One region of the Bacillus sp. JZ105 genome, then DNA from elsewhere that is predicted to be linked to it. Evidence: predicted binding sites of a transcription regulator. Region 1 holds the regulator's gene; each other region holds the start of a gene.
What was found. Region 1 encodes LexA, which represses DNA repair genes until DNA is damaged. Its sites were predicted from a motif close to CGAACATATGTTCG; they were not measured.
Positions count from the first base shown of each region.

Region 2: a site for LexA is predicted at 3,873-3,886, ahead of M1D81_RS11215 (DNA polymerase IV). Genes of this name have one in related genera too.
Region 3: a site for LexA is predicted at 2,477-2,490, ahead of ruvA (Holliday junction branch migration protein RuvA). Genes of this name have one in related genera too.

Region 1 covers NZ_CP096387.1:1,783,767-1,791,965, reverse strand. Annotated here, with positions in the region: gene M1D81_RS09080 (cytochrome c biogenesis CcdA family protein) at 1-454, opposite strand, end outside; gene M1D81_RS09075 (aspartyl-phosphate phosphatase Spo0E family protein) at 663-836, shown strand; gene M1D81_RS09070 (YneF family protein) at 1,098-1,316, opposite strand; gene sirA (sporulation inhibitor of replication protein SirA) at 1,401-1,847, opposite strand; gene tkt (transketolase) at 2,046-4,049, opposite strand; gene M1D81_RS09055 (DUF896 domain-containing protein) at 4,237-4,467, opposite strand; gene M1D81_RS09050 (YneB family resolvase-like protein) at 4,537-5,184, opposite strand; gene yneA (cell division suppressor protein YneA) at 5,202-5,513, opposite strand; gene lexA (transcriptional repressor LexA) at 5,672-6,292, shown strand; gene M1D81_RS09035 (hypothetical protein) at 6,338-6,784, opposite strand; gene M1D81_RS09030 (IseA DL-endopeptidase inhibitor family protein) at 7,079-7,621, shown strand; gene M1D81_RS09025 (STAS domain-containing protein) at 7,654-8,199, opposite strand, start outside.
Region 2 covers NZ_CP096387.1:2,202,781-2,210,979, forward strand. Annotated here, with positions in the region: gene M1D81_RS11185 (response regulator aspartate phosphatase) at 1-611, opposite strand, end outside; gene M1D81_RS11190 (DUF2552 family protein) at 914-1,153, opposite strand; gene M1D81_RS11195 (iron-sulfur cluster biosynthesis family protein) at 1,166-1,492, opposite strand; gene M1D81_RS11200 (GNAT family N-acetyltransferase) at 1,572-2,543, opposite strand; gene M1D81_RS11205 (GNAT family N-acetyltransferase) at 2,540-3,019, opposite strand; gene M1D81_RS11210 (YfmQ family protein) at 3,298-3,747, shown strand; gene M1D81_RS11215 (DNA polymerase IV) at 3,901-5,133, shown strand; gene M1D81_RS11220 (YolD-like family protein) at 5,149-5,493, shown strand; gene M1D81_RS11225 (MDR family MFS transporter) at 5,694-6,914, shown strand; gene coaA (type I pantothenate kinase) at 6,963-7,922, opposite strand; gene M1D81_RS11235 (CoA-disulfide reductase) at 8,111-8,199, shown strand, end outside.
Region 3 covers NZ_CP096387.1:2,495,347-2,503,545, forward strand. Annotated here, with positions in the region: gene queA (tRNA preQ1(34) S-adenosylmethionine ribosyltransferase-isomerase QueA) at 1-564, opposite strand, end outside; gene M1D81_RS12840 (DUF2905 domain-containing protein) at 599-799, opposite strand; gene ruvB (Holliday junction branch migration DNA helicase RuvB) at 792-1,796, opposite strand; gene ruvA (Holliday junction branch migration protein RuvA) at 1,808-2,413, opposite strand; gene M1D81_RS12855 (intercompartmental signaling factor BofC) at 2,562-3,062, opposite strand; gene M1D81_RS12860 (protein kinase family protein) at 3,302-3,946, shown strand; gene M1D81_RS12865 (hypothetical protein) at 3,980-4,162, opposite strand; gene M1D81_RS12870 (hypothetical protein) at 4,355-4,498, shown strand; gene thiC (phosphomethylpyrimidine synthase ThiC) at 4,533-6,293, opposite strand; TPP riboswitch at 6,420-6,528, opposite strand; gene M1D81_RS12880 (LysE family transporter) at 6,764-7,396, shown strand; gene M1D81_RS12885 (YhcN/YlaJ family sporulation lipoprotein) at 7,443-8,060, opposite strand.

The DNA.
Region 1 (8,199 bases):
CAGCGGATAAAATAGGTCCTGTACAAGGTGTCCATCCAGCGGCAAAGCCCATTCCGATGAGAATGGATCCAAAAAAACCAGCAGGACGATTTTTGAACTGGATTCTCTTTTCGCCCATGAGGAAAGAGGGCTTAAATACGCCAAGAGTCATAAAACCAAAGAAAATAATGAGGATGGCTCCAATTTGACGAATCGCTTGATGATAATCATTAAAAAACTTCCCGACAAACGATGTCCCAAAGCCAATCGCAATAAATATAATAGAGAACCCAACTAAAAAAAATAAAGTATGAAGCAGACTTCTTCTTCTCAGCATCACCTTCTCGGATTTCACTTCATCTATACTAACGCCCGTAATATACGATAAAAATGCTGGATAAAGCGGCAGACAGCACGGTGAAATAAAAGAAAGAAATCCTGCTCCAAATGCTAAAAAGTAATTCAAATCTGTCAAAAGAACACCCCCTTCTTACAATATACAATAAGAGATGACAAAATCATTTCATTTTTTTTACATCACCTCAATAAAGATGGTCTATTCTCTTAAAACCTTATATAATTTAATTTGACATCAAGATAATGAATCCTTTAAATTTGAAAATAAACCTTAAAATGGATATAATAGAATCGATTCTTTTTATCAAGATTTGCATGAAAGGAACATGACTTTGGTAAAAACATCATTATTAACTCAAATCGAAGAAAAAAGAGAAGAGCTGATGAAAGTTGTCTTGCATAATGGGATGACATCAACAGTGACCATCGAACATAGCCAGCAGCTAGATCATCTCCTCTTACAATATCAACGACACTTACACTCAAACTCAGCCAACTAATCATACTTCATGATATCAAACATGCCGTACCATTTTTAGAACAGTTGATATGTGTGACCATAAACGAAACAAAAACCTCTGACATAGGGGTTTTTTGTTTTTCACATGCTCTTGACGCCATAATAAAAACCACCTTCCCTGCTTCATTCATGCAAGTACAGTGGTTTTAAGCGTCTGATGAAGGTGAATTGAATAAAGAAAGGACAACGCTTGTCCATTCTTTAAAACCATGTTCCATCTATGATCATAATATCGTACGTATTATTTCGCTTGGTTGTTCATGGCTTTCATCATTTGATTGATTTTCTTCTGGGACGGTTTCATGCCCATTTGCATCATCATCATTCGAAGCATTTGTTCATTAATCGGTGGATTCTTTTTCAAATAGCTCATCATATACTTACGAGCAATAAAGAATCCGAGTGCAACTCCTGCAAGCAGTGCAACAACGCCTACAAGGATGACAACCCATAAATCCATAATTCTTCCTCCTTCATGTTGTCTCGTATAAAGTGTACTAAACAAAAGGCTATTATACAACATTTCACGTTCAATTTTATTTTTTTAAACAAAATTCCTCACTTTTACTGGATTGAGCCATCCGTGTTTCTTTGAACTAAAGTCCATCGCAAGAAAACAAGGGCTGATTTTTCTCAGCACTTCAAAAAACACCGCTTCTGCCTCATAACTGCCAGTGGCAGACATTTGAATATACCGGTCCTTAATAATAAATGCTGCAGTTCCTTTTCCATCTGGTAAGGAAGCGCTGTAAATCGAGCCTATTTGTGTATAGTGAATGTTCGTTAAGTTATTCATTAGACGCTGGTGCATATGAAAAGCAGGGATTCGTTTCGTCACATAATCCACTTGCTTCACAAGCATAACCAACTCATCGTCAGTGCGGTTCGTCCAATGTAACGACTCAAACAAATGAAACAAAATCGATTCTCTGCCAAAATAGTGATGCGCAAATTCATCCTCAATCCAATAAATATAATAATGACGTTCCATGTCTATCCCTTCCTTTCACATTTCGTCAATCTCGTTTATTGCTTGTATTATACAAAAATGTGAAAGAAAGAATTGTCTATATATGAAGCAAGAAGAAACTAGTTTTGTCAAAAAAACAAGAAAAAAGAAAAAAGTTTGCAGAGCGGATGAAAATGCTCTGCAAACAGATAGCAAAAAAGCATGATGCTTGGAGTTCGTTTATTTATTCAGCTTCGCTTTCACACGGCTGACTACATTGCTGACAGTAAAGCCGTATTTCTCGATAATGGTTTCTCCTGGTGCAGAAGCGCCAAATTTATCAATTGCAATCACGTCACCATCAAGACCAGTGTAACGCTCCCAGCCAAGTGAAGCACCCATTTCAATCGCAATACGTGCACGTACTGCTTTAGGAAGAACGGATTCTTTGTATTCGTCTGACTGCTGATCGAAGCGATCCCATGCAGGAAGGCTGACAACAGATGCGCGGATACCTTCTTTTTCAAGTGCCTTTTGTGCTTCAATGGCTAAACCAACCTCAGATCCTGAAGCGAGTAGAAGTGCTTCTGGCTGTGCATCAGCTGCTTCAACCACCACGTATCCACCTTTTTCTACGCCCTCATATGCCTTCTCTGGTGCCTGATCAATCGTTGGAAGGTTTTGACGAGTAAGAACTAGTGCTGTCGGTTTATCCGTTGAAGATACAGCTAGTTTCCACGCTGCAGCTGTTTCATTTCCATCTGCTGGGCGGATAACGGAAAGATTAGGCATCGCACGCAGTGAAGCAAGCTGTTCAACCGGTTCATGCGTCGGACCATCTTCACCAACAGCGATACTATCATGAGTAAAGACGTAAGTGACTGGAAGTCCCATTAACGCAGCAAGACGAATTGCTGGTCTTAAGTAATCTGAGAAAACAAAGAACGTTCCGCCGAATACACGAAGACCGCCGTGAAGTGCCATACCATTGAGCGCCGCACCCATTGCAAACTCTCTGACACCGAACCAAATGTTTTTGCCGGCATAATTATTTTTACCGAAATCATCCGTGTTTTTAATCGTTGTTTTATTTGATCCAGCAAGGTCAGCAGACCCGCCAATAAAGAAAGGTACTTGCTTTGCAATGCCATTTAACACTTCGCCTGAAGATGCACGGGAGGCAAGGCTTGAACCTGCTTCATAAACAGGAACCTCTTGATCCCAATTTTCAGGAAGCTTTCCTTCAATCGCAAGCTTCAGCTGTGCTGCCAGCTCTGGATATTCTTTTTCGTATTGCGCAAACAGTTCATTCCACGCTGCTTCTTTTTTCTGTCCAGCGTCTTTGACAGCTTCTTTAAAATGATCGTACACTTCAGAAGGTACATGGAAATCTTCTTCAAACGTCCAAGAGTAAGCTTCCTTCGTCAGCTTTGCTTCCTCGCTGCCAAGCGGTGCACCATGCACACCAGACGTTCCCGCACGGTTTGGCGATCCGAAACCGATCGTTGTTTTCACTTCGATTAATGTAGGTCTGTCTGTGCTTTGCTTCGCCTTTTCAATAGCAGCTGTTACTTCTTCGATGTTGTTGCCGTCTTTCACGTAAAGAACTTCCCAGTTCATCGCTTCAAAACGATTCTTCACATTTTCAGAGAATGAACGATCTAAGTCGCCATCTAAAGAAATGTCATTTGAATCGTAAAGAACGATTAAACGGCCTAAGCCTAAATGACCAGCAAGTGAAGCTGCTTCAGAGGAAATTCCCTCCATTAAGTCTCCATCTCCGCAAATGCTGTATGTATAGTGGTCTACAACATGGAAGTTGTCTCTGTTATAAGTTTCCGCAAGATGTCTTTCTGCAAGCGCCATTCCTACTGCCATCGCAATTCCCTGGCCTAAAGGACCCGTTGTCGCGTCTACGCCTTCTGTGTGTCCAAATTCAGGATGTCCAGGTGTTTTGCTTCCCCATTGGCGGAATTGTTTTAAATCGTCAATGCTCAGATTGTATCCGCTTAAATGAAGCATGCTGTATAGAAGCATAGAACCATGGCCCGCGGATAAAACAAAGCGGTCTCTGTTAAACCAATTTGGATTTTGCGGACTTACGTTTAAGTGATTCGTCCATAAAGCGTACGCCATTGGTGCAGCACCCATCGGCATTCCTGGGTGACCGGAATTCGCTTTTTCAATTGCGTCTATGGAGAGAGTACGTATTGTTGCAATAGATTTCAATTCAATCGTTTCCATATAAATCCCCTTCCGTATCTTGTGTACACCATTATCATAAATCTACTGTCCTTTTTTCACAACTATTTCACGCTGAAAAAGAAGGATTTTGTCACATTTAGTTTATCGATCACCTAAAAAGTTATGCAAATATGAAAAAAGACGAGAATATTCTTCCCATCTTTTCAAAATTCAAGAAATCACAGCCTTAATGAAGGTTCTGATCTTTTTCTCTTTTTAATTTTTCTGGTGTAACATCGTTTCCTTCAGGGTCAACAATTTTGACAGTTTTCAGTGTATTTTTCATAGAAGAACGAAAAGCTTTCAAATACTCTTCTCTCAACTGCTTTTGTTCTGTTTTTTCAGCGTCTGATAAACCGGTCTCTTTCGACTTTTTTGAAAGCTCATTTATTCTTGCAAGCTGTTCTTTAGAAATCATGACAAACTCCTTTAAAGCATTTTCTCTACATACTACTAAATATCAATCATTTTGACAACAAATCACGCTTTAGATGGTAAGGCCTTTTTCATATTCTTGATACCTTCTATGCACTGTTGCTTTTGAAATGTCAAAACCTAATGCCTGAAGAGTGGCGGCAATTTCGGCGAACGTCATGTTATTTTTTCTTAATCGAACAATTTCTGAAATCGGCACTTCAATACGCTCACGGCCAGGTGCATGGTTCTGCTGCCTTAAATTCAGTTCAGGCTGATATCCGCGCTCAACAGCCCTTTTCATCCCCCGCTTGATTTTCAGGTTATGAATTTTCCGTTGGTACTCTTCGACGATTCCTACAATCTCGATGACCATTTCATCTGCTTCTGAAAGCTCAAGCTCTCCTCTATGAAACACGCTGTATACCTTTACGTTCTCTTTAAATAGACAATGAAGAAGCGCAATTTTTGCTTGTCCTCTTCCAAGACGTGTTTCATCTTGGATAAGAACGGCATCGATCGACTCTTCCTTCAGTGCAGCAAGCATTTCAAACACGCCATCACGATCTAGCTCATATCCACTTGCTTTTTCTTTGATGACTTTGACCACATTCATCTTGTGCATGGCAGCTAAAGCCAGCAGTTCTTCTTCTTGTCTTTTCAGCGAGGTTTCCTGCTCTTCTTTCACAGTGCTTACTCTCGCATAAATGATTGCGTTCATGTCTTCAATCGACCTTTCTACTGTACTGTTGCAAGCTGATATACGACTGGATGCTCTTTTTTCACGGGTATGACAAGAATGTCTCCAGGCTGGATTTCTGTTGAAGCAAGATCATTGTGTTCTGTTACCCAGTCAATAAATGCATTTTTGTCGATTGATTTGCTGTCGTTTACTTGATCAGCTAACCCCCAAAGAGTATCTCCTGATTGAACCTCTATTTTAACATACTGATTTGAATCATTATGGCTTGTGACTGCAATAAGTGAGAGAAATATGCCAACGATGAATGAGAATACCCCAATAAAAATAATAGATTCTTTTAACCTCATAATGTCATCTCTCCTAACAGAATATGCGTTCGCTCTTTCTGTCTCTCATTATAAATACGAACAAACGTTTCTGTCAAACGTTTTTTCGAACCTATGTTTGTACTGTTAGGAAAAACATGCTATAATTTCTTTAAAATTGACGTTTTGAGGTGCAAAAGATGACGAAGCTATCAAAAAGACAACTCGATATCCTGAAATTCATCAAAGATGAAGTAAAAAGCAAGGGTTATCCCCCATCCGTCCGTGAAATTGGAGAAGCTGTCGGTCTAGCATCCAGTTCAACGGTCCATGGACATTTAGCTAGACTGGAAACAAAGGGCTTAATTAGAAGAGACCCGACAAAACCTAGAGCGATCGAAGTACTAGATGAAGAGGAAATGAATATTCCAAAGAGTGCTGTAATGAACGTTCCAGTCATCGGAAAAGTAACGGCAGGCCTGCCTATCACAGCTGTTGAGAATGTAGAAGAATACTTCCCTCTTCCAGAGACATTTGCTGCACCAGACGAACAAGTGTTTATGCTTGAAATTATGGGAGAAAGTATGATTGATGCAGGTATTTTGGACAAGGACTATGTCATTGTGCGCCAGCAAAGCACCGCTAACAATGGAGATATTGTGGTCGCCATGACAGAGGAAGATGAAGCGACAGTGAAACGTTTTTATAAAGAAGATACACACTTTAGATTACAGCCAGAAAACCCATCAATGGAACCGATTATTTTACAGAATGTGAGTATACTAGGTAAAGTGATTGGCGTATTTCGAAATATTCATTAAAAAAAGCCGGTATTTCATCAGCTGCTGATGAGAACCGGCTTTTTCTTATGCACAAGAATAGGCAAGAATACTTGAGCTTGGGAAGGAACCAAATGTAAAGTTCGGCCATATAAAGCCAGTTGTTCGGCCAAAAGGCTGTGAAGAAAGAACGAACATTAAAAATACTTGGCCGTTTCTCAAAAGCACAATCGTCCATCTTCTATTACATCCCGCTGCAAATTGTACAGCTTGATGGCCTCCCCCTGCACCTTGCCCAAATAGAAATGACTGCATACTTTGAGGCTGAGAGAGTGCTTGCTGATACTGCGAAATCATATGCTGCGGCGGTGCTGGCGGTGCCGATTGTCCGCCTGACCCTTGACCTGGCCAAGTACCTCCTCCAATCGGAAACCCAGGAAAACCTCCAATTTGAGGAATAGAAATCGATGGCCATCCCTGCATCTGCCTATCATACGAGTAACCATTCCCTATACCTTCATACGGATGATACATACGAAACACCCCTTTCTTTAGACATTCGTCACGACAGTATATGTCTTAAATAAAAAAGAGTGTTAAACGTCTAAATAGAAATTTTCCAAAAGACGTTTCGTTCTTCTTTAGAACGGTTAAATAATGATTAAGAAGAAAAATAAAAAAAATGAAAACTTTTTGTCTCCCTCAAACGTTATATAATTAGAAACAAAAGAAATAAAAAACATTTAGATTTAATACTTGTAATATCACTGTAATTATTGTAACATTTGTAACATAAGAAGTTTTCATTGAGAAAAGGAGGCAATCGCCTTGAAAAAATTATTTGTTTTATTAACTGCTATTATGCTTATGATCTCATTACAAACGACAACATTGGCCGCTTCGAAGAAATCAGCCTCTTTGACAAATAAAGAAGCGTTACATATTGCCCTTGATGCAAGAGAACATTTTTGGAGTGCAATGTCAGGCTACAAAATGAAAGACCATTCAAATGTCAAATTAAAATCTTTTACCTATCAAGATATGACGTACAACTATCTTTCTAAAACATTTGATACAAAGAAAAAATTAAACAGCTACCTATCTCAAGTTTTCACTCAAGATGCCATCAAACATGGTTTAAAAGATTATCATTTCATTGTTCATAAAGGCAAAATGGCTGTTCCAGTCGGTGACGGAGACAACATGCTTAATTGGGAAAAAGCCACACCTAAACTTGTTTCTAAAAAACAAACGGTTCGCACATATGAATTTACTGTCCCAACACTTGATGGACGCAAAGTAAAACGAACTGTTACGTACGAAAAAGTACAAAAAAATTGGAAAGTCACACAAATTGACGCTGTCATTTAAATAAAAAACCAGGCCTTTCATCGGCCTGGTTTTTATATTGGAGAAAATTCAGTCAAACGGTCCAGCGCGTGAGCAAGTGATGATGCCGTGCGAAATTCATTAAAAGGAAGCCCGAGCTGCACTGCTGTTTGGGCAATTTCTGGTCTAATCCCTGAAATGGTCGTCTCTACTCCAATCAACCGAAGTGACGTGACAAGATCAAAGATTTGATGAGCCACCATTGTATCAATCATGACCACACCCGATAGATCAATACATAAATGCTGAACACCTTTTTGTGAACACTGATTTAGCGTATTTTCTAAAATAATTTTTGCTCTCGCTGTGTCAATGTCACCTACTAAAGGCAATAACGCAATCTGGCTTTTTAAAACAATTACCGGTGAGCTCAATTCGTAAATCATATCTCTTTGAGCCACGAGTTTTTCGGTTGTATTTTTCACATATTGCTGGATAAACACATGGATTGAAATATTAAACGCTTCGGAAATTAAATCATACCAATAAAAGATGCGGTCAATATCAATGTCATTTTGACGCTGTTTGATAAATTCTTTTAAGTAATGCAAAACCACTCT
Region 2 (8,199 bases), 420 kb from region 1:
TTAAAGTAGGGCAATGCATGTTCATAGCATTTCAAATCATCATAGTTTGCTCCAATGACAAATTCACAGTGGATGATTCTCAGCGTGTACGTTCTGTAGGCAGAATACGTATCTAACGCTTGCAAGGCATAGTGCATCGAAAAGTGGGTTTGTTTCATGTGGTAGTAAATTTCTGCTAATTTAAAGTAAAATTCTGCTCTTTCTATATCATCTGATATGAGATTGAGCTTTTTTTCTGCTGAGCGGTAATAAGCAATGGCACTTAAATAGTTTCTCTGTTCAAATTCAAACATTCCTGTGAAAAAATGAACATAGTATTCAAGCATATCCGTTAATTTCGTTTGTGAATGTTCAATCGTTTCTAGCAAATTCTTAATCTCTTCATCATTCGAGGCTTTCTTTGCCGGTTCAAAATATTCAAGCATCACCTTGTGGCGAAAATCCATCAGCTGGTAAAACAATAATAAGTTTTGATCCTGCTCCATCTCCAGGATTTCCTGCTCGATCTCCGCCTTCAGCTTCTCTGCTTTCATCACATGAAATCCGCAAATCTGCCTATACCATTCGTTTATTTTGATTCCAACCTGAGGCGATGACAGCTTGAGCTTCAATTCACTTTAGCACCTCCCTTCTCATATACGATACATGTTGTATTCTATCACATTTCCCCGAATGGAAGAAATATGAAATGTCATTTTTCGCAAAGTTTGCGGTATCCCGCAATAAACGCTTTAAATGCCTATTTTTCGGCATTTAAAGCTACTATTTTTTTATTTCCAGCTTGCTCATTTTGTCGAATTGTGTGTTGAAAAACGGCCTTTTTCGTTTCAAAAGATCATTTTCCAGATTAGACAGCCATGCGGTTTGATGAGATGATGTACGCACAAAAAAAACCCTTTCGAAAAAAGGGCTTTTATAATACATCAGTTACTTGATCCATATTCTCTTTGATCCAATTGACAGCTAATTCGAGCGTTGAAAATTCTTCTGTTTCAAATGTGACTTCATCTTGAAGAAGCCATACGTCCTTTTTCACCGAATCCATTCCACCTATTGACCAGTGTAAAAGACTATAGGGATGATTGTTATTTAAAAACGACACCCATGTTTTATTTTGTGCCGTATTTTGTATCACTTTTAGCTTTTGATCCACTACATTTCCACCTTACTTTACAAGTATACCCATTCTCGGGCTGAGTATTTGTTGAGGACTTTTCAACATGAGTGTGTTGGCTTTTCCGTTAAAATCAATCGTCATTTCCTCGTCAAAAAAGACCTTTTGTGATGTGTGTATGTACAACTTAAAGAGCTGATTATGCTTGAGTTCTTCCCATTCGCCTGTTCTTTCACCTGTGAGCCAAATCATTGGGACACCGCTTACCGCACAGCCGCACCCATCTGAATCATATCGAAGGAGCAGTTCTTTTGTTTTATGCCCTGCTTGTTGTTTTGTAAGGAACGCTGCTGCTGGTTCTGTTATATGAATATACATGCCGAACATCCTTTTTTCGTTGATTGTTACATTGTAACATATCAGTCATCAATTAAACATGTTCACGCCCTGTCAGCTCTTATGTCTGATCATTTGTCTTTAGGTCTGACCAATTGTACGCTTCTTGTTCAATTTCTTTAATGAGCTCATCTTTTCCTTTGATATAACTTGCCATATCTTCAGGATAGGCTTTTGCCAATTGACGCTTTTTATCTGCATAGGCTTTGGCACGATCAGGTGCAGCTTTTAAATAATCTCGGAACACCAAATGCCTTTTTACATCATCATGGCCGGCTTCATAGGCGTGAACGTGATGTGTTCGGTTCAAGCCGCCTTTTCTAAAAAAACGTCTTCCCTTAAGTCCATGTTCTCCGAGCGGTTCATATCCAAGCTGGCGAAACAGGTGGTTACACTCATCTAAGGTGCTGATATGCTTCACCTCTAGCAAGATATCAATCATTGGCTTAGCCGCCATTCCTATGACTGACGTACTGCCAATATGGTGGCCATATACCCAGTTGTCGCCAACTATCTTTTTCAGCTTGTCATGCTCATCTTGAAATTGTTTTGGCCAGCTCGATTGGTATTCAATCACTTCCACCTTTCGAAGCATCAAACGTTCCATCTTTGTTAACATCAGCTTGTTTTCCACCTGCAAACGGGCCTTCTGTTTAAATCCTAGTTTTTCATAAAGCTTGATTGCTGGTGTATTTGCCTCTGCTGTTGTGAGCTCGATTGTTTTTTGATGCTGGATAATGGATTGCAGGAGCGCTGTCCCGATTCCTTGATTGACATGATGTGGGTGTACAGCTAACCGGCTGAGGATGATCCGATCGTCATGCATTTCATATGAAGCGATCCCTAACAAATGCCCCTCTTTTTCAAATCCTATGAAAATCTCATCTGTTTCCATTATGTCTTGAATCGTTTCTTTTAAGGGCGGTAAATCTTGATAGCCAATTTGTTCTGCCTCCCGCTGATATGCAGCCAATTGGATATGTAACAGCTCTTTTGCTTGTTCTTTATTTTTTTGATCCAGTCTGATGATCATGCTTTCGCCTCCAGCTTTTTCACAAATAGCACCCGGTCTTCATGAATGCCGTCGTAATCTGAAAAAACTGAAATTCCATCCACTGTTTTATCTCCCTTTTCTATCTGAAAACCGAGCTTTGTATGGTAAGCAATCGAGACTTTATTGACAGGAGCTGTAATGGCCTTAATCGTTGTTCTTCCTTCCTTTTCAGCCGCTTCATAAAACGCTTGATAGAGAATTTTGCCAATCTTCAATTTCCGATGGTCTGGATGTACCCCAACAAAGTGAATATACGCTTCATCTGAATGCGATTGCGATAAAAAACCGACTAAAAAGCCGATCAGTTCACCTTTTTCAACAACGACAAAACTTGTTTGCTGAAAATGTTCGAAAAATAGCTTTGGCAATTTTGCGCGCAAATCTCTGCCTCCCCACCAGCTTTGAATGACGGATGTGACCGCATAAAAATCTGACGGCTTCACTTGACGTATCATGGTGGCCTCGCCCCTTTTCATTTTTAGTTGTACCGCTCTTTTTTCACAAAAAAACAACTATTTCAATAGTCTACCTGTCTGATCAATTGTTTGTAAAGATGATGGATCAGCCTTTTTCCTTTCAGCTTTGTTGGTTCTTCGTTCTTTCGCTGTCATCTCCTTTTAAATCTTCACACTTATTTCAAAAAGTTCACTTTTTGTGCGAAAGTATTATTCTTTTGTTATGTTAAGATGGTTCATATAGGAAATGGAACAAATGTTTATTGGAGATGATGATATTGGTTTGGATGGTTACTTCACTTGTTGTGTTTAGTCTTTTAAAGCTGCTTGTCACTTCGCTGCCTTCGGGTGTTGTTGAACGCCTTTTTAGTCGTTATGCGGTGCATGCAAAAGTAACAAGTGATCAAACAACGATGACGTTTCAAGGACGTCCACTCGATGATCAGCAAACATCCGAAATTATTCAACATTTTAATGATGCGATCTTTATTGAACGCTATTATATTTATCCTGGTGACGAAGAGCGTTTTCTTCATCCGCAGGAAGGGCCGGCACCGCTTACTATGCAAACAAAGCTTGGCAAGCATGATGTAACCCTTTATCTATATCATTACGTTGACCACGTGGATGTGGTGCGGCAGTTTACCCATAAGCCTAAGAAAAAACTAACGGCCTATCGTTTGCGTTCTGAGCCGCTCCAAACATCCAACAACTTGGCACATGCTTAAAATGACTTATTTTACCCAGATGAGACGAAGTGGAGACACTTCGTCTTTTTTTGTATGGCTTTACACTCTTCTCTTTGAATGATTTACCAGTATCAATTTCACCTCCTGACGGTTAAAATGTATACAGAACATACGTTCTAAGAGGTGAAAATCATGAATGAACGAGCCATTCTGCTTGTGGATATGCAGTCGTTTTATGCGTCAGTCGAAAAAGTGGAGGCTCCCCATTTGAAGGATGTGCCGCTCATCGTCTCAGGAGATCCCGAGCGGCGAAGCGGGGTCGTACTTGCAGCCTGCCCGCTCGCTAAAAAACGGGGCGTACAAAATGCATCAAGATTATGGGAAGCACAGGAGAAATGCCCTGAAGCCGTCGTCGTACGTCCACGTATGCAACGCTACCTTGATGTCTCTGTCATGATGACAGAACTGCTTGAACAATACACAGATCTTGTCGAACCCTATTCAATTGATGAACAGTTTCTCGATATTACGGGAAGTGTGACACTACTCGGTTCGCCCCGCGAGATCGCTCAAAATATACAAACGACCATTATGAACCAGACAGGCATTTACGCACGTGTTGGCATTGGTCCTAATAAAGTGCTCGCTAAAATGGCCTGTGACCATTTTGCTAAAAAAAACAAATCTGGCATCTATGAACTTCGTGCAGACCGGGTGGCGGCTGATTTATGGCCGCTTCCGATTGGAAAATTATTTGGTGTCGGCAAACGGATGGAGCACCATTTAAAACGAATGGGTATCAGTACCATCGGGACGCTTGCTGCTTATCCGTTAGACCGGCTAAAAAAACGCTGGGGAATCAACGGGGAGCTTCTGCAGCGAACAGCTTTAGGACACGATCCCTCCCCGGTCACTCTTCACACACATGATCAGCAAAAAGCGGTTGGGCATCATATGACCCTTCCCCATGATTATGCGTCCTTTGAGGACATCAAAGTCGCCCTTCTTGAATTGAGTGAAGAAGTCGCAAGACGTGCGCGCTTTAAGCATTATGTTGGGCAAACGGTGTCTGTTGGCGTAAGAGGCGCTGATTTTTCTCATCCGACTGGATTTCATAGACAAATCAAGCTCCATTCCCCCACACAGTACGGGAGAGATATTGCAGACGCAGCCATTCAGCTATGCCAGCAGCACTGGGACGGCCAGCCCATTCGCAGTGTAGGCATTACTCTCTCGCAGCTGCAGCCTGACAGCCAATATCAGCTGAGTTTATTTGATCACCATTTAAAAAAAGACCGGCTCAGCAAAGTATTTGATGCGCTCCATATGAAGTATGGGCCTGCTGCACTCTTGCACGCCTCGTCACTAACAAGCGCAGGGCAGGCGTATCACCGCGCCGAAAAAATTGGTGGACATTACAAATAACGGAGGCGAACAGCCATGAATCCCAATAAATTAACACCTGGATACAACATCATGTGGGAATCAAGCCGAATGATGCTCCCAGAGCACCGTGAACAGCTGCTTGCTCAAAAACGGAAGAAAAAAGAATACACGCCTCCTCCGCTGAGCACTGATCAGCTAGAGGAAATGAATTTTTTGATCACACAGTCGATTACAGAGGACCAAGCGATTTGCGTAACATATGCTGCAGCAGGTATGAAACAGCAGTTTTGGGGCTGGGTGAAAGCCATTCATTATGAAACCCGGCGCATAAAAATCGTCAATGATGAAGATGTTCTCCATCTGTCCTTGCAGCAAATTGTCGCGATTGATCTTGATTAAATTGTCTTTAAATGACCATACGCATCAGAAGTTTTAAAAGACATAGAAGCATCGGCAGAAAAAAACATGCGCTCCAAATTTGCGAGCTATTCGGGGCGCCTCTGTCATATGGCGGATGTCTCCTCCATCAAATTGTGTATTTAATTTGCACAATTTTTCATGTATGATTGGAACATCTTAACACTCAGGGGAGAAGCATCATGAAAAATAACTTACGTACTTTACATCCACTTAGTTGGACGATCATCATCGGCACCATATTCGGCCGAATGGCGACGTCCATGAGCATTCCTTTTTTGGCCGTTTATTTGACACAAGTCAAAGGGGCTTCAGCTTCTGCAGCTGGGTTAATCATTGCCGTCAGCTCCCTTATTGGGATCGTGGCGAGTTTTTACGGCGGCTATGTCTCTGACCGAATCGGCAGAAAAAAGGTCATGCTTCTATCCATCTTTGGCTGGACACTTGTCTTTGTCGGCTTTGCGTTTGCAGATGCCATTTGGGTCTTCTTTCTCATGAACGCTTTAAATGGACTGTGCCGGGCACTGTTTGAACCGACGTCTAAGGCACTCTTATCTGATGTCACCCCATCAAGTATTCGGTTGTTTGTTTTTAATTTACGGTATACGGCCATTAATATTGGTGTGATTTTCGGCCCGCTGCTTGGCTTATATCTCGGATCATCGAAAACAACATTTCCATTTCTTGTCGCTGCCTTTATTTATTTGTTATATGGATTAACACTGGCCTGGCAATTTCAGAAGCATCCAGTTGCTGCTCCAGAAAGTACGAAACAAATCAGCGTCAAAAAAGCCCTTTCCATTATCCAAAAAGATACGGTCTTTAGCATCATCCTCATCGGCGTTACCTTATGTTCATTCGGGTATTCGCATTTAAGCTCAACACTGCCTCAATACTTATCAGCGTCACCTATGATTGAGGATGGTCCTAAACTGTTTGGATATCTTTTATCTTTAAATGCAGTGGTTGTCATTGTCGTACAATATCCGCTCATCATGATTGCGAAGCGCTACTCCACCATTTTGTCGCTGACCACCGGGAATATTCTTCTTGCCGGCAGTTTGTTTGCCATTGCTTTTTCACAAAGTCTTGGCATGCTTGCTTTCATCATTGTCGTGTTTACGATTGGGGAGGTTCTGCTGTTTGCGATGATGGATCTTTTTGTAGACAATATTGCAAAGCCTGAAGTCAAGGGATCGTACTTTGGGGCGATGGGATTTTCTCAGCTCGGCAGCGTCATCGGACCATTTGTCGGCGGACTTTGCATTGACTATTTTGGCGCAGCCCATCCCCTCTCCATTTTTACAGTCTTGTCAGTGATCACCATCGCAGGCGTTCCCTTCTTACTCATTGGATATTACCGTCTAAAAAAGCGATCGGCAGCAGCCATAGCTGTTAAGTAAGTGGAGATCATTAGAAAAAACCGCTCTCTCGTTTGAGCGGTTTTTTCTTTATACACGGCGGATGGCGATCTCTTCCACCTTGTGCTGATCCCCTTTTTTCAAAATGAGATCAGCTCGATATTTTGTCGGTAAAATATTTTGGTATAAATTTGGGCGGTTCACGGTATTCCAAATGGTGCTTGCCATTTGATCTGCCTCTTCATCCGTCAAATCTTTATATTGATGAAAGAAGGATTCAGGGTCTTGGAAGGCTGTTTCCCTTAGCAAACGAAATCGTTCTTTATACCATGATTGAATTTGCGTTTCAGCGGCGTCTACATAAATCGAAAAATCAAAGAAATCTGATACAAACACACGCGGTTCATCCTTCAGATCATCCAGCGCTGGTGATTGGAGTACATTGATTCCTTCAATAATGACAATATCCGCATCCTCTACTGTTTCATACACCCCTTCAAGCCGGTCATAGGTCAGATGAGAATATACCGGGGCATGCACAGTTTGTTTACCTGATTTTAATTCATTTAAAAAAGACAGCAGGGCTTTGACATCATAGCTTTCCGGAAAGCCTTTCTTTTCCATCAGACCTCGATCCTTTAATTCTTTTTGAGGATATAAAAAGCCATCTGTTGTTACAAGACTTACTTTCAGCCCATCTCCAAGCCTCGATAAAAGCGTTTCAATGATACGAGCGGTTGTGCTTTTCCCGACAGCTACACTTCCAGCAATCCCAATTAAAAAGGGAATTTTGGCATGATGCGGGTAGTTTAAAAAGGCATTCACATGCTGGTTTTTTTGTTTTTCTGCAAAGACATGTAACGTCAGAAAACGAATAAGCGGTATGTAAATATCTCGAACTTCTTCAAGCGATAAATAATCATTTAACCCTTGCAGCGCTCTCGCTTCCTCTTCTGAAACAGATACCGGCATATATTCTCCAAGAGCTGCCCAGGCCTCTCTCGTATGGCGCGTGTATAGCGTATTAAAATCTAGTCGCGTGTCACTCAAAGTCTTTCCCACCAATCTTCACTAAACTCGTAACCCAAAAAGACGATAATCCGATTGTAGCTTAAAATGAAGGCGCTGTCTTTATTTTTCAACGAAAGTTTGCTTCTTTCACGAAAAAAAGCATTAAAAAAAGGAAAATGAGGGTAAATAAGAGTATTCAGTACGATAGATAGAAGGGAGCACACTAAATGAAATATGTGATGATTGGCGGAGATGCAGCTGGAATGAGCTGCGCTATGCAAATATATAGAGAGGATCCAAATGCATACATTGTTGC
Region 3 (8,199 bases), 710 kb from region 1:
CAGCTCGGTTGTAAAGTGGAGACCGGCAGTTGGCGCAGCAGCGGAGCCAACCTCTTTTGAATAAACGGTTTGATAGCGTTCACGGTCGTCAAGCTGCTCTTTAATATATGGAGGCAGCGGCATTTCACCAAGTGATTCAAGCACTTCATAAAAAATGCCTGTATATCGAAACTTTACTTTTCTTCCGCCATGTTCCATTTCCTCTGTACATACAGCTTGGAGCCGTCCATCACCAAATGTGATAACGGTCCCTTTTTTCACCCGTTTGGCTGGTTTGACAAGTGTTTCCCAGTTGTCTCCTTCTTCTTGTTTCAATAGAAGCAGCTCAACTTTGGCACCTGTATCCTCTTTCATACCAAACAGACGTGCAGGCAGAACGCGCGTATTGTTTAGAACGAGACAATCACCTTTTTGAAAATAATCGATGATTTGTGAGAATGTATCATGTGTAATCGCACCCGTTTGTTTGTTTAAGACCATCAGTCTTGATGCATCTCTTTTTTCAAGCGGCACTTGTGCAATCAATCTTTCTGGTAAATCAAAATCAAATAGTTCTAGCTTCATTTCCTTCACCTATTCTGTAGTTAACTAGTTAACGTTATTTCATCCGTCCAAAGATATTCAGTAATATGGTCAGTACGATGCTAATGACAATGCATGTAATGACAGGAAAAAAGAACGTTACATTTCCTTTTTTCACAAAAATATCACCTGGAAGCTTACCAACCAATTGAAACACTAATCCTGCGGCAAAAAGGACACCGCCTAAAATCATTAACATTTTAGGGAATTCAGTCACGAATCGGAACCTCCATTTGAAAATGTTCATACGCTTCTCTCGTGACGACCCGCCCTCTTGGTGTTCTTTGCAGGAAACCAATTTGAAGTAAGTACGGTTCGTACACATCTTCAATCGTATGTGATTCTTCTCCAATTGTCGCTGAGATCGTATCAAGCCCAACAGGACCGCCTCTAAATTTTTCGATCATACTTAAAAGCAGCTTATGGTCTATATGATCGAGGCCAAGCCTGTCGACTTGAAGACGCTCAAGGGCATCTTCCGCAATATCCTGCGTAATGGCATGATTCCCAAGCACCTGCGCAAAATCTCTTACTCTTCTGAGCAAACGATTGGCAACCCTCGGTGTTCCCCGGGAACGTCTCGCAATCTCTTCAGCAGAGCGAATATCGATCCCAATTTCAAACAGCTCGGCTGTTCTTGCCACAATGTGAGCCAAATCTCTTTGCTCATAGTATTCCAATCTTGCATGCACCCCAAACCTATCACGAAGCGGCGCTGTTAACAGCCCGACACGAGTCGTTGCACCTACAAGCGTAAATGGCGGTAAATCAAGCCGTACAGAGCGCGCTGTATCTCCTTTTCCAATGACAATATCTAAACAAAAATCCTCCATTGCTGGGTACAGCACTTCTTCAATTGAGCGCTGCAAGCGGTGAATTTCATCAATAAACAATACGTCACCTGGCTCAAGAGATGTTAAGATGGCCGCCAAATCACCAGGACGCTCAATTGCTGGCCCTGACGTTGTACGCAGCTGAACATTCATTTCATTGGCAATGATCGACGCAAGTGTTGTTTTCCCAAGTCCAGGAGGTCCATATAAAAGGACGTGATCAAGCGTTTCCTGCCTCATGCGGGCAGCTTCAATAAAAACGCTGAGATTATCCTTTACTTTTTGCTGACCGATATATTGGCTAAGTGTCTGTGGCCGCAGACTTTGCTCAATGGCTGATTCATGGTTGTCTGCTTCAGTTGAGACGAGCCGTTCATCCATGAGACATCACCCTATTTCAACATTTTTTGTAAAGCTTTTTTCACATATTGATCGGTTGTGAGATTCTTTTCTTCTTTTAATAATGGAAGAACCTTTTTGATTTCACGATCACCGTATCCAAGAACACTTAACGCTTCAAGCGCTTCATCTAATGCAGTTTGCTGCGTTTCGACCTGAATGTGGTCCTCGTGATTAAATAAGTTACCAATCATTTCTGGCACTACATCTGCCAGTTTTCCTTTTAGATCCAGAATGATTTGACGTGCTGTTTTTTTGCCCACACCAGGGAATTTAATCAGGAAGGCTTCATCTTCACGTTCTATCGCTGAAATGACAGCGCCAGGATCACCGGAAGCAAGAATCGCGAGTGCACCCTTTGGCCCAATTCCTGTGACATTTAACAGTTTTGTGAACAGCGCTTTTTCTTCTCGTGTTTGAAAACCGTATAACGAAAAGGCGTCTTCCTTTATGTAATGATACGTATAAATCGTTTCTTGTTTATTTACTCGATAGATAAACGGGTTTGGGGTATAGACTTGATATCCCACTCCGCCGTTTTCAATGACAACATATTGCGGGCACACATAATCAATGGTCCCTTTTACAAACTCTATCACCGTTTTCACCTCTTTGACTGTTCTTCATTGTAACATAAATCGAAGAGAAAACCGCAATAAAAGTTAACATACGTTCGCTCAGTACATTTTTATGATGAAACCACGAAAAACAGCTTGCGGTCTTCACACCAGCAAGCTGTTACACGCTTTAAAACGATATTTCATTTCGATAAGGCTTCATGACTTCAAGCACATGCTCAAATTCATCCTTTGTTCGAAAAGGAATGCCTTGCTCAAGCTGCTTTTCCACATGGCTTTCTAAACGGGACGTATCAATTTGAAAAAAGAGATGAATAGGCTCCGCCCAGCCGTCAGGCCTTCCATGAAACGTAGAAATCACACCGTCCTCTGATAATCCGATATATCCATTTGCTTTACTTAATGGAGAGATATCATCAATTTGCTTTCTAAAAAGGGCAAAATCCTCTTTTTGTTCTACCAGCGTCCAGCCTTTATACTGCGCCCAGAATGTGTCTTTGTCTTCTAATGATGCCCGGTGTCTTTCAATACTCACATCGCCGTCTAGATAGACTTTTTCAAGCTGGACGGTAATAGAGTTTGACTGCTTTTGCAAGTGTTCTTTTCCTTCCATATCCGCAGCGAAAAAAAGCACACTTGTCATGATAAGTCCTGTAACGAAACATTTCATCTTCACTTTCACTATTTACACCTCTTTAGAACATGAGATCGATGCATGACATATGTAGTTTGACCCATTTTTCTAAACATTAACCAAATCGATGATTCAAATGTATGTTAAGAGTCTTTCGTTGTATCCTTCATTCGTAAATGTTATGTTTTATACAATCCATTGCTTTATCGAATGACACGGTTTTTTCATCATTCGTTTTTCAGCCGCATAAACTGAAACCAAAGAAGGTGAAGTCAATGTCAGAGGTCAAAAGATTAGCCGAATCGATTCAGTATCATGAAGAGAAACGTTTTCATAAGCTTGCCTATAAACCGGCAGAGCTTGAACTGTGCGGCAAAGGAAGAAGTGCCTATGTCTTTTTATACAAAAAAGACGGCAAGAAAATGGCACTAAAAGTATTTTTCCCTTCTTATCAGCATATTGCCCGCAAAGAGGCTGCCATTTACGAAAAACTTTCTGATTCGTCTTACTATCCTGAGATTTATGAGTTTGGGGATCAGTATATTTTAATGGAATATATTAAAGGCTACACATTCTATGAATGCCTTAATAAAGGAATTCCTATTAAAAAACAAATGATTGAACAAGTCGATGAAGCGCTGGAGGAAGCGCGCGAGAAAGGATTGAATCCTTCTGATATTCATCTGCGCAATCTGATCTTAACAAAAGAAGGGCGGATCAGGGTCATTGACGTTGCCAGATTCACACAAACGAAATCATGTCATCAATGGGATGATTTAAAAGCCGCTTATGCCTATTACCAAAAACCTTTTTTCCCTAAAAAAGCACCGCGTCTGTGGCTTGAAGTTATTGCTTATTTGTATAAAAAGAACTGGCTGTCCTGCGGGCAGCTTAATAATCGAAATGATTTTTCTGCATAATGAAAGCCGCTCTCTTTTGAGCGGCTTTCTGCGTTATTCTGTTTCTACATGGATACTATTGACGTTTAATAGGTTAATGATTTCATTATTCAGCTTAAACCAATGATTGGCTTCTTCAATTTTTTTATACACATCATAGGTAGCTGGACGTTTGAGCTCGAAATCAAGCACTTCCCCATTGTTCATATGAAATGTTACCTTAAATACTTTCATCATAAGATCACCTTCCACTCTTTCTTGTTCGCTGGTCAAATAGATCAGCTCTTTTCATTCATTCTCTATTGAACTCGTTTCCCCTCCTTGTTTCCATTCAAACCCAAGAAGTTTAAATTTTGTTTAAATTCACACAACATATCTATCTCTCATATCTGCAAAGAAGTATATTGGTTAAAAAGGAGGCTGCCCTTGATGAAACAGAAAAAGAAACCATCTCAAGAAAGAAAAACAGTCTTTTTTCATTTAACAGATGCCCTTATTCCAAGTGTGGACATGATGGCATATGCAGTAAAGGCATTTTTTCACCTTTTAAGAAAAGCCTTTTCAGCCGTTTAATAAAACCCCGCACAGCATCGTGCGAGGTTCTTTTTTAGGGCTGATAAATTTGACTTCCTTGATTAACAAACTCCTTCGCCTTCTTTTCCATCTCTCTTTTCACTTCTTCAGATTGATTGCGGATATCATGAGAAATTTTCATACTGCAAAACTTCGGTCCGCACATCGAGCAAAAGTGAGCGGTCTTAGCGCCTTCGGCAGGCAATGTTTCATCATGGAACGCCAAGGCTCTTTCTGGATCAAGTGACAGGTTGAATTGATCCTGCCACCTAAATTCAAATCGCGCTTTTGATAATGCATCATCGCGCTTTTGAGCCGCAGGATGTCCTTTTGCTAGATCAGCAGCATGTGCGGCAATTTTATAAGCGATCACGCCTTCTCTCACATCTTCTTTATTCGGCAGACCTAAATGCTCTTTTGGCGTTACATAGCACAGCATGGCTGTGCCGTACCAGCCGATCATGGCCGCACCGATGGCGGATGTAATGTGATCATACCCCGGCGCGATATCTGTTGTAAGAGGCCCTAATGTATAAAATGGTGCTTCCTTGCAAATGTCCATTTGCTTGTCCACATTCTCTTTAATTTTATCCATTGGGACATGGCCGGGCCCTTCAATCATCACCTGCACATCATGTTTCCAGGCGATCTCTGTTAATTCACCTAACGTTTCCAGCTCTGCAAACTGCGCCTCATCATTGGCATCAGCAATCGAGCCTGGTCTAAGTCCATCTCCAAGTGAAAAGGCGATATCATACGTTTTCATAATTTCACAAATATCTTCAAAGTGCGTGTAGAGGAAATTCTCTTGATGATGAGCAAGACACCATCTTGCCATAATCGCACCGCCTCTTGAAACAATTCCGGTCACCCGATCAACTGTAAGCGGAATATATCTTAACAGCACGCCCGCATGAATTGTAAAATAATCTACACCTTGTTCTGCTTGTTCAATTAATGTGTCTCTGTACACATCCCACGTCAAATCTTCTGCGACTCCATTCACTTTTTCAAGGGCCTGATAGATAGGAACGGTTCCTACTGGGACGGGGCAATTCCGAATGATCCATTCTCTCGTTGTATGAATATCCTTTCCAGTAGACAGATCCATCATTGTATCTGCCCCCCATCTGATCGCCCATGTCATTTTTTCAACCTCTTCATTAATGGATGATGTTACAGCTGAATTGCCAATATTCGCATTGATTTTGACATGAAAATTCCTTCCGATAATCATTGGTTCACTTTCTGGATGGTTAATATTCGAAGGAATAACGGCTCTTCCGCTCGCTACTTCCTCTCTAACAAACTCAGGGCTTAGCTCTTCTCTTATTGCGATAAACTCCATTTCAGGCGTAATGATGCCTTTTTTGGCATAATGCATTTGCGTTACGCGCGCTCCTTGTTTCGCGCGGAGCGGCTTATGATGAAAATCAGTTTGGACAGAATGGAAGGACTCCTTCTCCCTTGACCGATATCCGTTATCTTCCGGTTTTACATGACGCCCTTCATAGCTTTCTGTATCTCCTCTTTCTTCAATCCATGCTGCCCTAAGACGCTTTAATCCTTTTGTGACGTCAATATGAACGTTCTCATCAGTGTACGGTCCACTCGTATCGTATACACGGGCTGGTTCATTTTTTATGTCGCCCGCCTCTGTCACAGTATGTGAGAGCACAATCTCTCTTTTCGGTACTAAGATATCGGGCCTTGATCCTTTCTCATACACCTTTCGGCTGCCGTCAAAGCTGGATAATAATGATTGGTTGGATGGGACACTTTTCTTTTCCTTCATTTGCTGTTCTCTCCTTTTCTTCTTGTCACCGGACAGGATGGAATCAGCACCAGCAAAAAACCAGGCTCTATTTAAAGAACCTGGTTTCGTCGTCAGAAATAAACATGCATATCATTGATAGGATACATGCATCATCTTCAACTTCCCCACGCTGGTACGAGCCAGATCAGGTCCAAAGGGTTAAGAAGCTTATGCTTCTCTCTCAGCCCATTTACGGGCACCCCTAGTCACTTTTATTGATTTCCACATCAGTGTAGCATAGAGACATCATGAAGAAAAGAAGATTCAGGAAAATAGTTCCTTTCCCCTATAAGCGTTATGGATCATGTTGATATACAGTCTTCTATACATCATCTATCTCTATCATTTCAATCAAATCTGAAATAAACATTGATCCTTTTCTCCTGTTATGTATAATTAATCTAAACGGAGAATTTTTATACAATTTATTCAAAGGAAGTTCTAGTCGATTGCAAACATTTCTCACATTTATCGTCGTAGGATTCTCAATTGCTCTGCCTGTTGGAGCAATCACGGTTGAAATGACAAAACAGGGACTCAAAAACGGATTCTTTCATGGTTTAACTGTCGGAGCAGGCGGTATGACCATAGACTTATTACTTATTTTGGCTTTATATGCTGGATTTGCTCAGTTTTTATCTTTGCCGTTTGTTCAAATCCCGCTCTGGCTGATCGGAGCTGTATTTTTAATGATTCTCGCATACGATTCCATTAAAAATGCGGATCAAGATATCCATTTAGCAGGAGAAAAGGTCAATAAATCATTCGCAAAAACATATCGAAACGGCTTGCTCGTGGCGGTATCTCCTGGAAATCTTGTGTTCTGGGTTTCTGTTTTTGGGGCTGTCCTTGCGGATGCGTATACAAAAACAGACTCATCTGAATTTATGCTGGCTGCCGGCGGTATTTTGGCAGGGATTCTCCTTCATGACATCGGTCTTCTCACACTTGTATCCTTAACTAGAAAAGTGATGAATCGGACGATGATCAAGTGGACATCCATTATTGCTGGTATTTTATTACTAGGGTTTGGCTGTTATTTCTTTTACGAATTTTATATAGGCATCAAGGTTTATTTTTAAGAAAAGGCTAAAGTTCGTGATGAACTTTAGCCTTTTTGATGTCAAACTACCGGGTCATGCCTGTTTGGCCTGTTTCAAATTGCGTTCTTCTCATGTCTCTAAAGCGTGTGAATGCACCTTCATCTTTTATGACTTGGACTGCTCTTCCATCCGCATAACGAGTCGCTGCTTCTTCTACTTGTGATACACCTTCCGACGTCAGGCGGCCATCTGATTTAATGGCAATATACACATTCTCATCCGTCACCATGACTTGAGAGTCAGCCACGTGATTCATTTTATTGATGCGGTTGGCAATTTTTCTTGAACGCTGGATGTTCTCTTGTTTATCATAGCCTGAGAACGACATTTGGTTATGATAGTTCATATCTCCATGACTGTAGCGTCCATCTCCACCTGTGAGAGGGATTCGATCATCAGCTTGAGGACGTGTACGGTAATCAACATTCGTTGTATTTCTCCCGTTCATTCCCTCCATGAGTTCAGAAACTGGTCCTTGATGATCTTGGTTGTTGTCTTCCGCTCGTTGATTCGAATGATAACCAACCGGCTGGCCTGATTGATTATGACGTGTATCGACACCTGCGTTATTATTTGCACCACATGCCGTTAAACCAATAGGAAGAAGCACTAATGCGATTGTTTTTTGCCATTTTTGTCTCAAACGAAAAACCCCCTGTACAAATTCAATCTCATGAGCGCGAAACAGGCTCTGTTTTAGCATGTACAGTTAGGAAAAAAATCAAGCTGTCAGTTATAAACAAAAAAAGGAACGATTGAGATCGTTCCTTCCGACTGGTGAC